Regions from separate parts of the Priestia sp. YIM B13486 genome, predicted to be linked through region 1. Evidence: predicted binding sites of a transcription regulator. Region 1 holds the regulator's gene; the other holds the start of a gene.
What was found. The regulator LexA, encoded in region 1, represses DNA repair genes until DNA is damaged. The targets are predictions, from matches to a motif close to CGAACATATGTTCG.

Region 1 (7,938 bases):
AAAGCGTGGTTTTCCCAGCTCCCGTCTTTCCGACAATACCTAACGTTTGACCGCGAGAAAGTGTAAAATAAATTTCGTTTAACGTATATCCGTTTTCTTTACCATACGAAAACCTCTGAATAACAGCTTCAATATTTCCTGTTGGCATTTCAACACTGGGATGCGCTGCTTCTTCAATCGAATTTTCTTCTTTTAATAAAGAAAATACCCTGTCATATGATGCTCTTCCTCGTTCCACAATGTTAAATAGCCAGCCAAACGCGAGCATCGGCCAAATAAGAAGGCCCAAATAAGTTGTAAAGGTAACAAGCTGCCCCAGTGTCAACTCTTCACTAATAACCATCTTGCTGCCAAAAATAAGAGCAAGTAAAAAAGAAAGTGCTACAATAATCGAAATGGTCGGATCAAACAATGCATCTACTCGGGCTACTTTCATGTTCTTTTGCACAACATCTGCAGACTTGATGCGAAATTCTTCGACATCAGCTGCTTCTTCCCCAAACGTCTTAATGACTTTAATTCCGCTAATGCTTTCTTGAACCTTATCATTTAAAGTAGAAAATGCTGCTTGTGCGTGATGAAACCGCGCATGAAGCAATGTACCATAGTAACTCGTTAAAACGGCCATAAGCGGCATAGGAATAAGGCAAATAAGCGTTAATTTCCAGCTGATTGTGAGGGCCATTGTGCATAGAACAAGCCCTCCTGTGACAATGGAATCCACGAGTGTCAAAACACCCGAACCTGCAGTTTGTTGAATAGCTTGAATATCGTTTGTTGCATGGGCCATCAAATCCCCAATTCGCCGCCGTTGATAAAAGGCCTGATTCATCTTGGTAAAATGAGTGTAGAGGGTATTTCTCAGCTGCTTGGCTAGTTTAACAGATGAACCAAATATCATAATACGCCATATGTATCTTGTGAAATAGGCCACAACAGCAGCTCCTAGCAAAATTCCAACCATCTGCATTAAGCGCTTTCCATTCAGCGTCCCTTCTTTAATGCCATCTACCGTTAAACCAATAATTTTAGGCGGGAGAAGTTCTAATGCTGCCACAATAATGAGCAACGCTATCCCCGTTATGTAAGACTTTTTTTCCTGTTTGAAAAACCACCATAACTCTCGAAAAATTTTCATCGTATCCCCCTAACCCCACAACCATTTTCTTATCTCTATCATAAAACAAAAGACACCCTTCTGAATAGAGAGTGTCTGTCCAATTAACCATTATTTAATTTGGCCGTTCATTGCTTTCATCATTTGGTTAATTTTTTTCTGCGATGGTTTCATGCCCATTTGCATCATCATCATTTTTAACATTTGTTCATTAATTGGTGGATTTTTCTTCAGATAGCTCATCATATACTTACGAGCAATGAAAAATCCTAGCGCTATCCCAACAATTAATGCTAGAACACCAACTAGAATATACATTCCCATGGTATTACTTCCTCCTTCGTGTTGTCTAACTTACAGTGTACTAGACCATACGCTATTATACAATATTTCCGTTCCAATTTCCTTAAATAATTACACAAATTTTCTTGTTTTCACAGGCCTCAGCCAGCCGTATTCATCCGTTCCATAATTCACTGCTAAAAAACAAGGATCTAGCTTGCGTAATACTTCAAAAAAAGCTGTCTCAGCATCAACATTGCCATCTCCTTCAATTGTTATACAGCGATTCGTTAATTTTATAGATGCTCGACTTTTTTTATGAGGATATTCCAGCACAAACGTCTCTTGATGAGTAAAAAAATGAGGATAATGAGAAAACGCCTGAAGCAATTCTCGTTGAATAAATGAAATGGGCAGTTGGCGAGTAATGTAATGAACTTGTTTTTGTAAGTGCGTTTCCTGCAAGTGACGTTTCATTCTATATTCAATCAGCAGCTGATAAATGAGCTTTTCTCTTCGAAAATAGGATGATGCAACTTCTTCTTCCATTAAATATACTTCATACGTTCTCACGATTCATCCTCCCTTTCGGCTCGTTCTTTTTTGTACCATTATACCGAATGGTGTACGCAATGCTTGTCTATCGATGAAAAAATTCCTTTGTTTTTTTGTCGAAAAAAAGAGCAGACCACAGGAGTCTGCTCTTTCTTATGAAAAAGAATTATGCATTAAGCAAGCTTTTCACTTTTGCTACTACATTTTCAACTGTAAAACCAAATTCTTTCATGATTGTTTCACCAGGAGCAGATGCACCGAAGTGATTAATACCAAGAACTTGTCCTTCGTCTCCAACATAGCGTTCCCAGCCAAGTGTAGAAGCCATTTCAATACCTAAACGTTTTTTCACTGATTTAGGGATAACACTTTCTTTGTACTCAGCAGATTGCTCTTCGAAACGATCCCACGCAGGCATACTTACTACAGATACATCAATGCCTTCTGCAGCTAATGCTTTTTGTGCTTCTACTGCTAGGCTTACTTCAGAGCCTGTTGCAAGTATTAACGCATCCGCTTGGTCTTTACCAGCTTTAGATACAACATATGCACCTTTAGACACGCCTTCGTATGCATTTTCTTTTGTACCTTCAAGCGTTGGCAAGTTTTGACGAGTCAATACAAGCGCCGTTGGGCGGTCAGTTGACTCTAATGCTAAGCGCCATGCAGCAGCTGTTTCATTTGCATCTGCAGGACGAACCACTGAAAGACCTGGCATTGCACGAAGTGATGGCAATTGTTCAATTGGCTCATGTGTTGGGCCGTCTTCTCCAACTGCGATACTGTCATGTGTGAATACATATGTTACAGGAAGCTTCATTAAAGCTGCTAAGCGAATTGCTGGGCGAAGATAATCAGAGAATACAAAGAATGTTCCTCCGAATACTTTTACACCGCCGTGTAGAGCCATACCGTTTAATGCAGCTCCCATTGCAAATTCACGTACACCGAACCAGATATTACGTCCGCTGTAATCAGCTGCAGTGAAGTCTTCTGAACCTTTAATCATTGTTTTATTTGAGCCAGCTAAGTCAGCTGAACCGCCGAAGAATTGAGGTACAGCTTGTGCTACTGCGTTTAATACTTCTCCAGAAGAAGCACGGCTAGCTAGGCTTGAACCCGTTTCGTATGCTGGAAGCGTTTCTTCCCAGCCTTCCGGTAACTTTCCTTCTACTGCCAGTTCAAATTGACGACCTAGTTCAGGGTATTTTTCTTTATACTGTGCAAATACATCGTTCCATTCGTTTTCTTTCTTTTGGCCATCTTCAGCAATTGTAGCTTTGAAGTGAGCATACACTTCTTCTGGCACATAGAAATCTTCTTCAAATGTCCATGCATAAGCTTCTTTTGTTAATTTTGTTTCATCGGAACCTAATGGAGAACCGTGCACGCCAGAAGTACCCGCGTGGTTTGGAGAACCAAATCCGATTGTTGTTTTTACTTCAATTAGCGTCGGGCGTGTTAAATCGCCTTTTGCTTCTTCAATTGCGTTTGCAATCGCTGTCAAGTCATTGCCGTCTTCAACGCGGATTACTTGCCATCCGTAAGCTTTGAAACGATCTTCTACGTTCTCAGAGAACGAGCGATCTAAATCTCCGTCTAAAGAAATATCATTTGAATCGTATAAAACAACTAAACGTCCTAATTTTAAGTGTGCTGCTAATGAAGCTGCTTCAGCAGATACACCTTCCATTAAGTCTCCGTCACCACAAATACCATACGTAAAGTGGTCTACAATTTCTAAACCTTCTTTGTTGTATGTTTCAGCTAAATGACGTTCTGCCATTGCTTTACCAACAGCCATTGCAATACCTTGTCCTAGTGGACCAGTTGTTGCATCAACACCTGCTGTATGACCGAACTCTGGATGACCTGGTGTTTTACTTCCCCATTGACGGAAGTTTTTAAGGTCTTCAATTGATAAGTCATATCCAGCTAAATGAAGCAAGCTGTATAATAGTGCCGATCCGTGTCCTGCTGATAATACAAAGCGGTCACGGTTGAACCAGTTTGGATTCTTTGGATTGATGTTCATAAATTTTGTCCACAATGTATATGCCATTGGAGCAGCTCCCATTGGCATACCTGGGTGACCTGAATTTGCTTTTTCAATCGCATCGATTGATAAAGTACGAATTGTTGCAATCGAAAGATCTTCAATACGTTGTGTCATACTCTTCATTCCTTTCAAAACTATGTACATATGTTATCATACTAATGATTTGCTTATTTGTACAATACTTGAACCAAAAAATTTTCCACTTTTACAGTTTTTGTGTGCCTTATTAAAAATATACAAAAAACTAGAAGGAACACTCCCTCTAGTTTTACTAGAACGTCTTAGTGAAGACGCTTCTTTTTACTCTCTTTTAACTTCTTAGGCGTAACATCTTTACCTTCTTCGTCCACAACTTTAATCGTATGAAGGTGATTTGTCATAGATTGTCGGAAAACTTTTAAATATTCCTGACGTAGCTCTTGCTGTTCTTTCGCTTCAGATTCTGTCAGACCTTCAGCCTTTGCCTTTTTTGAAAGAGCATTAATACGAGCAAGTTTATCTTTTGATAGCATATAAAACCTATCTCCTTATAATCAATAATTAAAATTACCGAACCGTTCCGGCAACATGTAGTCATCTTACTAAATCTCTTTCGTTTTATCAAGAGATTGAGCATTCTCTTGGTATTCTTGATAGCGGCGATGTACCGTCGCTTTTGAAATATTATAGCCAAAACCTTTTAGCGTAACTGAAATTTCAGCAAAGGTTAAGCCGTTATGACGAAGACGGACAATTTCTTCAATTGGCGCTTCTTTTTTTTCTCTTCCCGAGTTAACTCCTTGATTTTTTAAATTTTGCTGCGGACGATAACCGTTTTCTACAGCTCTTTTCATTCCTCTTTTAATTTTAGCATTATGTAATTTCCGCTGATGCTCTTCCACTAAGCTAATAATATCTAACACCATTGAATCAGATTCTGAAAGCTGAAGCTGGCCTTGATGACTAATCGTATAGATGGTAGCATTTTCTTTATGAAAAGCATGAAGCAGCGCAATTCGAGCATTTCCTCTGCCTAATCGTGTTTCATCTTGAATAAGCAACACAGATATTTTTTCTTCTTTCATTGTATGAAGAACATCCAAAATACCCTCTCTGTCTACTTCATATCCGCTTGCTTTTTCCATTACGACTTTTTTTACGTCTAGATGGTGAAGAGCAGCAAGCTTTTTTAATTCTTCTTGCTGGCGCTGTAAAGATGTTTCTTGGGTTTTTTTATCCGTACTGACACGGCAATAAATAATGGCATCCACTTTTATCACGACCTTTTCGGCTTCTAACAATATTCAGGAACGGCCGTTACACACTACTGTTCAATTGCCACTTGATTATGTAACTCTTTTTTTAAAACAGGAATATATAATTTATCTCCAGGAGATAAAGACTGGGCAGTGTCTGAGTTTAAATCATTGACGTCTTCAACCCATTTGACAAATTCATTGGTGGTCAAATGATGGTGATTATGATACTTGTTGGACAATTCCCAAAGCGTATCTCCTTTTGTAATAGTAACCGTTGAATATTTGTCTAAATCTACTTTATCCGCTCCTAAAACCAGCGTCAATACATATGTAAGTGCAGCGATAACTGCAAAAAAAATAGCGTAATGTTTCATAGAATGTAAGAATTGTTGCATATTATGATCCCCCTGTCAGAATATATGTTCTTATTTTATTGAGAACATTTGTTTCTGTCAATGGAATTATTCGAACTTATGTTTGTATATTGACACATCACGTGGTATAATTCACCTAAAGAATAGCTAAAATCGAGGTGAAAAATATGAAGCTATCAAAACGTCAACAAGACATACTAGATTTTATTAAGCATGAAGTAAAATTAAAAGGTTATCCGCCTTCTGTTCGTGAGATTGGGGAAGCGGTAGGATTAGCCTCTAGCTCCACTGTACACGGGCATTTAGCTCGTTTAGAAAGCAAAGGGTTAATTCGCAGAGATCCGACAAAACCAAGAGCAATCGAAGTTCTTCAACTAGACGAAGTAAACATCCCTAAAAGCAATGTCATTAATGTTCCTGTTATCGGTAAAGTAACAGCGGGTCTGCCTATAACAGCTGTTGAAAATGTGGAAGAATATTTCCCTCTTCCAGATAAATTCGTTTCTCCAGATGATCATGTATTTATGCTTGAAATTATGGGAGAAAGTATGATTGAAGCAGGTATTCTAGATGGCGATATGGTAATCGTACGTCAGCAGCAAACAGCTAATAATGGAGATATTGTGGTCGCTATGACCGAAGACAACGAAGCAACGGTAAAACGTTTCTTTAAAGAAGAAAATTTCGTTCGTTTACAGCCTGAAAATTCAACGATGGCGCCTATTATTCTTCGCCACGTAACGATTTTAGGAAAAGTAACTGGTGTATATCGCACGATTCACTAATCAGACACTGTATGTAAAACCAACTAATGATGATGTTAGTTGGTTTTTTTACGTTTGTTTTCTAAAAAAATTGGCATATTATAAATGATACGTTGAATCATTGCAGGCAGGTAGAACGGTTTTTATAAAGCTTGTTTTACCTTTTACTTTCTACCTGCATTTCCTCGACTCTTACAAGGAAATACAACCGACCATAAGAAGGATGTAGTTTATGACCAATACACCAAGGAAAACAGAACCATTTCAAACCATTGTACCTACCAAAGCAATGAACATGTTTCTTTTTCCTTTTTCCTTTGACCGAAAAAATAAAGAGCAGCTTGTTCATGCGCTGAAAGCAAATTTGTTCGAGTTTTTCTCCATTCAAAACAAACATTTAGAAAAAGAATACTACGGAGAACAATATTACGTATCTCATGATAGCCTGGATCAATATTTTCTTCCTTACATTGAATGCATTCTATTCCCTGACTCGTGCGAAAAAGAAGGGTTGCTTCGATTTTCAAAAAAAATAGACCATGCCATTACGTTACACACTTCCTCCACCACCGTGTCTAGCAACGTGCTGTCTGTGGATGTTTTTTTATGTCCTTTTGAAATTGGCGTCATGACCATTCGCACTGAGATGAGCCATAATCATTACACCTATGATGATATTTTAGAGTTCATGAATCATTTTCGTGTATTAGAACCGAAGCTTGCTGAAGAGCATGGATCCACCATTACCTATGAACACCACCGCTATAGCAAAGTACAAGATTATATTTTTTCACAGCTCGCGCCATTTTTGAACGAACACATCAAGAAAGAAGCCACACGTGAACAGCATGTGGGGAGCCTTCCTTATTTTATCGATGAACGGATGTTTGTGTTAAGTTATGTAACGGTAAATCAAGAGCAAGAGATTAATTCCACAACTTTATTTCGTACTGGACAGCTAAATAGCTATATGCCTGACGGGAAAGCGTTTATTTCTGCACACAATCATGAGTATATTAAAACGTATAATACTAAACACGTGTATTCCAGATGGGCTCCTGAAACCTATTACGTCATAACAGACCATGTGTTTTCATGTATTTCTAAATCGACAGACTCTAAAACGGATCAGCTTTTGATGAATCATCTATTTGGCCAGCATTACTATAATTTATTTTTACATTTTTTCTATAAAATCGTGTTGCTAAAACTATCTTATGAGTATTCTCAGCTCACGTTTCATAAAAATTCAGAGGGCATTGAACGACTAATCCGCTCTATTACCGTGTTCTCAGGTAAATATTTATTTTTAGAAATTAGCTCTCGCACAGAAGGTCAAGAGTTTTCTGAGCTCTTTAAAAAAATCTTCCATATCAATTCTCTTTATCAAGAAGTCAAAGAAACTCTTGGTACTTTGTACCAAAATCAAGAGAAAATCGCAGCTAAGCGTCATAATTACTTATTATTAATTTTAACGATTTACACGGTTCTTTCCGGTATTTACGGAATGAATTTAGTTATTAGCAAACTAAAGGGAAATATCAATTGG
Region 2 (7,938 bases), on a different contig from region 1:
ATGTCAGTAATAATCGTTTCTGGCATAGACAAGTCCACAACGATTTCACGATAGCGATCAATTACTTGCCCAAACTCATCGACGTAATCTTCTCCAAGCTGTATTTTGGCAGAAAGTGCGATTAGCAAATCTGTCATTTTTGTATCTTCTCCGTATCGCTTGCCCGGAGCTGATACAACCACCAGCTTTCTCTCTTTATCAGACGTTACAATATGCGCAACCTGTTTAAATTTCTCTGCGCTTGCAACTGAACTCCCGCCAAACTTCGCAACCTTCATGTTTGAGACACTTCCTTACTTTGTTTTTAATATTCGATTATTGTACCATATTTTATCAAGTAGAAAAGCTTATCTATCTAACTTTTCTAAAAATTAAAGGAATACTACCGTAATTGTACTCTCATAAAGAACAAATGTCTACCAGAAAAACACAAAAAGACTGATTTTACATCATGTAAAATCAGTCTTTATTTGTTATTCTGCTTTTGGCTTTTTTAATACACCTACAAGGACCGCTGTTACAATTGCACCAATTAAAATTGCTAGTGCATATAAAAGAGGATTTCCTTGTACAATTCCGATAACGAATACGCCGCCGTGTGGTGCTGGTAAACCGATGTGGAACATCATTGTTAAAGCACCTGCTACTGCAGCACCGATAACCGATGCGGGAATCACACGGCCTGGGTCAGCTGCTGCGAATGGAATCGCACCTTCTGTGATAAATGAAAGACCCATTACATAACACGTTTTACCTGTTTCACGCTCTTGGCGAGTAAATTTATTTTTGAACAAAGTTGTCGCAATGGCCATACCTAATGGTGGAACCATACCGCCTGCCATAATCGCTGCGTGTGGTGCATAGTTTCCAGCATCAATCATTGCAATACCAAATGTAAAGGCTGCTTTATTAATAGGACCACCCATATCAATCGCCATCATACCGCCTAAGATAATACCTAATAATACTAAGTTACCTGTACCAAATCCACTTAACCAGTGCGTTAATCCTTTGTTAATCGCACTAACTGGCTCATTTACAACATAAAGCATAATCAACCCTGAGATAAAAATCCCAAATAGCGGATAAAGAAGAACTGGCTTAATTCCATCAAGCGCTTGCGGTAAACCGCTGAATAATTTCTTTAACCCCACTACTACATAACCTGCTAAGAAACCAGCGATTAAACCACCTAAGAAACCGCCTCCGCCAGAAGCTGCTAAAAGACCTGCAACCATACCGGGAGCTAAACCAGGACGATCAGCAATACTCATTGCAATAAACCCTGCTAGTACTGGTACTAGTAAGAAGAATGCATTATCTCCGCCAATTGTTTTTAATGCTGCTGCAAATGCATTGTACGTCGGATCTTTCGGTTCTGCTGAGTGAATGCCAAACATAAATGAAATAGCAATTAAGATCCCGCCCCCTACAACAAACGGAAGCATTGCTGATACACCGCTCATTAGGTGCTTGTAAAACCCTGTACGCTCTGATCCTTTACTTTCTCCGCCTTCTTTGCTGCCACCGCCGCCGCTGTATACAGGAGCGTCTCCTTTTAACGCGCGGTTAATTAATTCTTCAGGCTTGCGAATTCCTTCAGCTACTGGAACTTGAATGACTTTTTTACCTGCAAAACGTTCCATTTCTACTTGCTTGTCCGCTGCAACGATAATAGCGGTAGCGTTTTCAATTTCTTCCTTCGTCAACGCGTTTTTAACCCCGCTGGAACCGTTTGTTTCAACTTTTAGCGTGACATTCATGTCTTTCGCTTTTGCTTTTAAGCTGTCCGCTGCCATATATGTGTGGGCAATTCCCGTTGGACAAGCCGTTACAGCAAGCACTAATTGATCTGAAGCTGTATCTACTTCCTCTTCCGGCGCTTCATTTTCAGTTTCCTTATCATCAATTGCTTTAATGACTTCATCAATTGATGATGCTGTTAGCAACGTTTTTCGGAACGATTCGTCCATTAACAACGTAGACAAACGAGATAATGTTTCTAAGTGAGCATTATTCGCTCCTTCACTCGCTGCAATCATAAAGAATAAGTGTGCAGGCTGTCCGTCTAATGATTCATAATCGATACCTTCTGTTGAGCGTCCAAATGCAATGGCCGGTGTTTTTACCGAGCTTGTTTTCGCATGCGGAATGGCAATGCCTTCTCCAATTCCCGTTGTACTTTGAGATTCACGATTTAAAATTGCTTCTTTATAGCCAGCTCGGTCGCTTAAGCGACCAGCTTCGTCTAATTTTCCAACTAATTCATCAATAACATCAGCTTTTGACGTGCTTTTTAAATCAAGAATGATTGTATCTTTTTTTAATAATTCAGTAATTCTCATTCTCGTTTCCCCCTACTCTACCTTTGTGATTGACACTTGTTCACGAAGCGTCTTTACATCTTCTGCTGTACATAATTCAAGTGAGAATGCTGTGGCACTTCCTGAAGCTACTCCTGTTTGAAAAGCTTCTAATAAATCCCCTTGTTTTACATAAGAAGCAATAAATCCAGCTACAAGTGAATCGCCAGCTCCAACAGAATTTTTTACCGTTCCTTTAGGGACTGTGGCACTGTAGACACCGCTTTCGTTAATAAGCAGTGCTCCATCACCTGCCATAGACACAACGACGTTTTGCGCTCCTTGTTCCACGAGCTTCTTACCGTATACTAGCGCATCTTCTGCACTGTTTACTTCTACATCAAACAATTCTGCAAGTTCATGATGATTCGGTTTGATAAAAAACGGCTTGTGGGACACGACGTCTAGCAAAGTTTTTCCACTTGCATCTACTACAACTTTTACTCCGTTCGCTGCTGCTAGTTCAGTTAACGTTTCATACACAGAACTTGGAAGCGTTTTCGGTATACTCCCTGCTAATACGAAGATATCGCCTTCAGTCATTTGCTTTACTTGAGTCAATAAAGACTGAAGCGCTTCGTCTGTAATAGCAGGTCCTTGACCGTTAATTTCTGTTTCTTTTTCTGTTTTTAACTTTACGTTAATACGGGTATCTCCCTCAACTCTTGTAAAAGCTGTTTCGATATTCTCCGCTTTTAAGTAGTCTTCGATATAGGTTCCTGTAAAGCCGGCTACAAAACCGAGGGCTTTATTATCAACACCTAATCGTTTTAAAACGCGAGAGACGTTAATGCCTTTTCCTCCTGGAAACTTGGCTTCATTCGTTGTGCGGTTAAGCCCGCCTTCTTCGAATGCTGAAACATGTACTACGTAATCAACGGATGGGTTCAACGTACATGTATAAATCATGATTTCACAACCTTTATGTCTGTTTTGTTTGCATACTGTATAAGTACATCGCTAGGTACGTCATTTGTTATAATTTTTGCTTCATGTAAATCGGCTATTTTCGCAAAGCTTGTTTCAAAAAACTTAGTGGAATCTGATAAAATATAAGATTCTCTAGACAGCTTCATTGCCGTTTGCTTGATCAATGCTTCTTCTGGATCAGGAGTTGTATATCCATATTGATGATGAATCCCATTCGCTCCCATAAAGCACTTGTCAAAACGATATTGCTCAAGACTTAAAAGAGCTCCATTGCCAATTAAAGCGCCCGTTTTATGTTTAACAGATCCTCCAATTAAATAGAGGGTGATACCTTGTTCTAGCATCGGGTTTAAATGCATTAAACCATTTGTCACGACAACTACATCTTTTTGCTTTAAAAAAGGAATCATTTCATACGTTGTAGTTCCTGCATCTAAAAAAATACAGTCACCTTCATTTATAATGGAAGCCGCATACTCTGCAATGTTTCGTTTATCTTGAACATTTTTAGCAGATTTTTCGATAACGCTCAGTTCGATTCGTTTACTGCGAATAAGCGAAGCGCCACCATGAACACGTTTGAGCATTTGCTCTTCTTCTAGTTGACTTAAGTCTCTTCTAATGGTTGATTCCGAAGCGCCTGTAACTTCGATAAACTCTTGCACTTTTACAAGTTCTTTCTCTTTTAAAAGTTTTAAGATTAGTTGATGTCTTTCCGGCGTTAACATGTTCTAGCTCCTTTTTCAAAAAAGCGTTTTCATTTATTTCATGTACTTACTTTATCACGGTTTACATTCAAAATCAATCATAAAAAATCAAAAACATTCATTTTTTTAATTACAAAATAAAGTTTTTTGAATGAACAATTAGATTTGCATTTGGTTTAATAATAGTTCATACAAAAGGAAATATGCTGGTAATTCAAGAATTTGTCTACTTTTCTCATTATATGTAAAGGTTTTCTTCCACTCAATTAGTTATGACTGTTTTTGACTATTTCTTGACCGATTGAATTTTTCTGACTGAATCAGCCATAGCTTGTCCTGATTTCATAAAAGCCTACACACCAAAAAAGTTGTCCACCTTTTTGGACAACTCAAAGTGACCCATCATTTAAATAAAAACAGAAGCATATATAATATGGAAGCAAGGGCAGAAGAAATAGCTAAACTTGAGATAAAACGAACGAGTCTTTTTTTAATGAACTGCGTTAATTCGATTTCTCTTACTTGAGTTTTTTCATTTTGCATACAATAATCCCTTCTTTAATTAAAATTTCCTAGTAGCTAGAAGTTGCTACTCGCAGAATATGCTTTTATGTATTGTATGCATGCGTTAAAAAAAAGATACAAAACGAACAAAAAAGCTACTCTTAGCTAGAGTAGCTTTCATCTTTCCATACATCTGCTTCAATTACTGCATCCGCTCGAATCGAATATGTATAGCAAGGGCCTGTAACCATCAGCGTATTCGACTGCAGTGAGACTTTATCAATCGTCACTCGTTCATACCTTTGAATATGTCCTGCTTCATAGACGTGAAGCGTTACTGGATAATGCTCCGAGTAACTGTTCATAATGACATTTTCAATATGCTCAATCTTTTCTTTTTTTAACCCTAAAGGCTGCTTATGCGCATCGGGACTGTACATTTTCTTCATTTTCTCTAAATGCTCGGGCATTACTAACTTCGCATACTGTTTTAATTCATCTTGATACACGTTCATTCTCCCCCTTGACTCTTGCTTCTATTTTACCGAACGAACATTCTCATTGCAAAACTTTTTAATCAAAATAAAAGCAAACAATTCATTTTTTCATACTCCATAAAAACTGTCAAAAGATTTTATGTTAATAGCAGAAAATGATTTTTAAAAAAATAATAATATCCCATCTTTAATTCAGTCTCTAGAGTTGGTATAATACATTGTCATGACTGTGTTTTCGGAGCTTTTGATGATTGGAGGTAACGTTCATGATTAATAAAATAAAAGAAATTATCCTCATTATTCTAGGGAGCCTCATTTTCGCACTGGCCATTAATTACTTTGCTATTCCAAATGAATTAGCAGAAGGCGGCGTAACCGGTGTAACAATGATTACCTATTATGTATTAGGCTGGTCTCCGGGTATCACAAACTTTATATTAAACGGTTTGCTGGTACTGATCGGATACAAATTGCTTCATAAACGTGTGATTGTTTACACAATTATATGTATTATTTTCACTTCTCTATTCCTACATATAACTGAAGGACTGGGAAATCCTCTTGACGATACGCTACTGGGGGCTATTTTTGCTGGTATTTTAGCTGGTGTAGGACTCGGACTTGTGTTTAGAGGCGGCGGAACTTCCGGAGGCTCTGCAGTTATTGCCCGCTTAGCTAATCAATATCTAGACTGGAATATTAGCAAAACGATGCTGGCAATTGATTTATTAGTTGTAGCAAGCGCTTATTTTGTCATCGGTGGAGAAAAGACAATGTATACGGTTATTTCTCTTTACATCGGAACGAAGGTGCTTGATTATATTATTGAAGGACTCAACCCTCGCAAAGCAATCACTATTATTTCACACCGTTCAGTTGAAGTAGCCGAACAAGTCAATAAAAAGATGCAGCGCGGCGTCACTGTCTTTTCTGCTCATGGAAGCTATACAAAAGAAGCAAAAGACGTATTGTACGTAGTTGTGAACAAACAAGAACTGTTAGAATTAAAGCGTATTATTCATAAAGTCGACGAACAAGCTTTTGTGGTCGTACACGATGTACGCGACGTCTTTGGAGTAGGTTTTACCATTCCAAAAGCCAGTTGAAAACCCGCTGTAAAAAAGCGGGTTTTTTCTATTATATATGTTTGCGCTGAAAATACTGCAAACCTGCTGTTATAAGAAGAATAAACTTTCTTGTAACGACAATAAAAAACTCTGTAATGAAAAAGAAAAAAGCTAAAAGGCGACGCCTTTTAGCTTTTTTCTTTACACGTCCATTTAATTAACAAGCCGCAGTGCGTTAATCCTCCTCCAAACCCATAGAGAATAAGGAGGTCATTACCCTGTACTTTTCCTGTCATTATTCCTTCGTTTAAAGCAAGCGGAATAGAAGCTGAAGATGTATTTCCGCAGTATTGCACACTCGTTAACGTTTTATCCATTGAAACACCTGTTTTAGCACAAATAGCTTCAATCATTCGAAGGTTTGCACTGTGCGGAATAAACCAATTTACATCAGAAAGAGAAATGGAAGTATTCTTTAATAATGCTTCTACTCCTTTTGGAATCGTTCGAACAGCAAAGCGGTATACTTCACGCCCGTTTTGAACTAAATTCCCGCTCGAATTAATTTCTTTTCCTGAAAGAGTATTAGATAAGTTAGAACGATATAAATTCACCCCTCCGCTTCCGTCCGTTCCGTAGTGACATCCTAAGAAACTCGGATTATGCTCATCGTACTCTACAAGCATAGCTCCCGCTCCGTCACCAAACAGCACGCATGTGGCCCGGTCCGTATAATCTGTAATTTTCGACATGACTTCAGCACCAATAACTAAAATCTTTTTATGCAATCCCGACGTCACTAAGCCGTTCGCCACATGAAGGCCATATGTAAAACCGGCGCATGCGGCACTTAGATCAAATGCAGCAGCTTGATCAATATGAAAGTAATCTTGAATCTGACATGCTACGCTAGGAAAAAAGTGATCTGGCGTTGTTGTCGAAACAATAATTGCATCTACATCTTCTATTTCTACAGCATATCGGTTAAGCAAATTTTCAACGGCTCGAATGGCAAGCGTAGACGTGTATTCGCCTTCACCAGCAATTCGTCGTTCTTTCATTCCGGTACGCTGTACAATCCATTCGTCACTTGTATCAACCATTTCTTTTAAATGGTCGTTCGTTAATTTTTGCTTTGGTGTATATATCCCCATTCCTGTGATTCTAGCTTTTGATTGCATCATTTCTCCACCTCAAATCAGTTGATACTTAATTATAACACCTACTTTTAATATCTGGTACTAATTTATTGTTAGATAAAAAGCGCAAAGGCATACCCTTTACGCTTTTTTATTGGATATAAATTTTTCTATCCCTTACCTACTGCGTGCCTGATACTCTTTTTCTAAGTCAGAGAGTGTAAGTTCAAAAAGATGATGGTTTTCTTTTTTGTAAATCCCTTTTTTCAGTAACTTTTCAATGAGGTATTGTTTTCTTTGCCGCACCGCTGCTCGTAATAAATTTTCCATCTTTTCTCCTCCTATTATATTAATTTAAGAATAAAAAAAAGACTCCTAACACAGGTCAGAAGCCTTCGGTAATCCGGTCAGCACAGGAATGAAACTGTCAGATTTTCATAATTTTAAAAAGTACAAAGCTGCTGCTTTAGCAGCTTTAGACTTCTCATCGTCATACTCATACAACCTATAACTCAATTTTAATTCAAAAAATTCTAAATCTTTAACCGGAAAGAAAGTCAATTTTTCTTCGAATACGCACGTTTTCTATATTTAGTACGGTACTTGCTTGCCCCGCCGCCAAGCATTCGCTAGCTAGGCTGGCCCTTCAGTTTCTCTAAATACGTATTTAAATAGGCTTATTTGTGGCTTGCTACTTTGCTTTTAGCTAAAAAGCGGTTTTTTTCCGTGCT

Region 2: the regulator LexA is predicted to act here: its motif matches at 5,050-5,063, upstream of ACFX4G_RS05995 (YolD-like family protein).

What each region holds. Positions count from the first base shown of each region.
Region 1 is NZ_JBHZOZ010000001.1:25,937-33,874, forward strand. Features, by position in the region: gene ACFX4G_RS00120 (ABC transporter transmembrane domain-containing protein) at 1-1,138, opposite strand, end outside; gene ACFX4G_RS00125 (YneF family protein) at 1,229-1,441, opposite strand; gene sirA (sporulation inhibitor of replication protein SirA) at 1,532-1,972, opposite strand; gene tkt (transketolase) at 2,121-4,127, opposite strand; gene ACFX4G_RS00140 (DUF896 domain-containing protein) at 4,295-4,525, opposite strand; gene ACFX4G_RS00145 (YneB family resolvase-like protein) at 4,595-5,263, opposite strand; gene yneA (cell division suppressor protein YneA) at 5,317-5,646, opposite strand; gene lexA (transcriptional repressor LexA) at 5,793-6,410, shown strand; gene ACFX4G_RS00160 (magnesium transporter CorA family protein) at 6,622-7,938, shown strand, end outside.
Region 2 is NZ_JBHZOZ010000002.1:359,167-367,104, reverse strand. Features, by position in the region: gene ACFX4G_RS06020 (aspartate kinase) at 1-278, opposite strand, end outside; gene ACFX4G_RS06015 (PTS fructose transporter subunit IIABC) at 474-2,345, opposite strand; gene pfkB (1-phosphofructokinase) at 2,358-3,272, opposite strand; gene ACFX4G_RS06005 (DeoR/GlpR family DNA-binding transcription regulator) at 3,269-4,021, opposite strand; gene ACFX4G_RS06000 (hypothetical protein) at 4,403-4,543, opposite strand; gene ACFX4G_RS05995 (YolD-like family protein) at 4,666-5,019, opposite strand; gene ACFX4G_RS05990 (YitT family protein) at 5,268-6,107, shown strand; gene ACFX4G_RS05985 (ketoacyl-ACP synthase III) at 6,257-7,252, opposite strand; gene ACFX4G_RS05980 (Fur-regulated basic protein FbpA) at 7,385-7,537, opposite strand; gene ACFX4G_RS05975 (YezD family protein) at 7,885-7,938, opposite strand, start outside.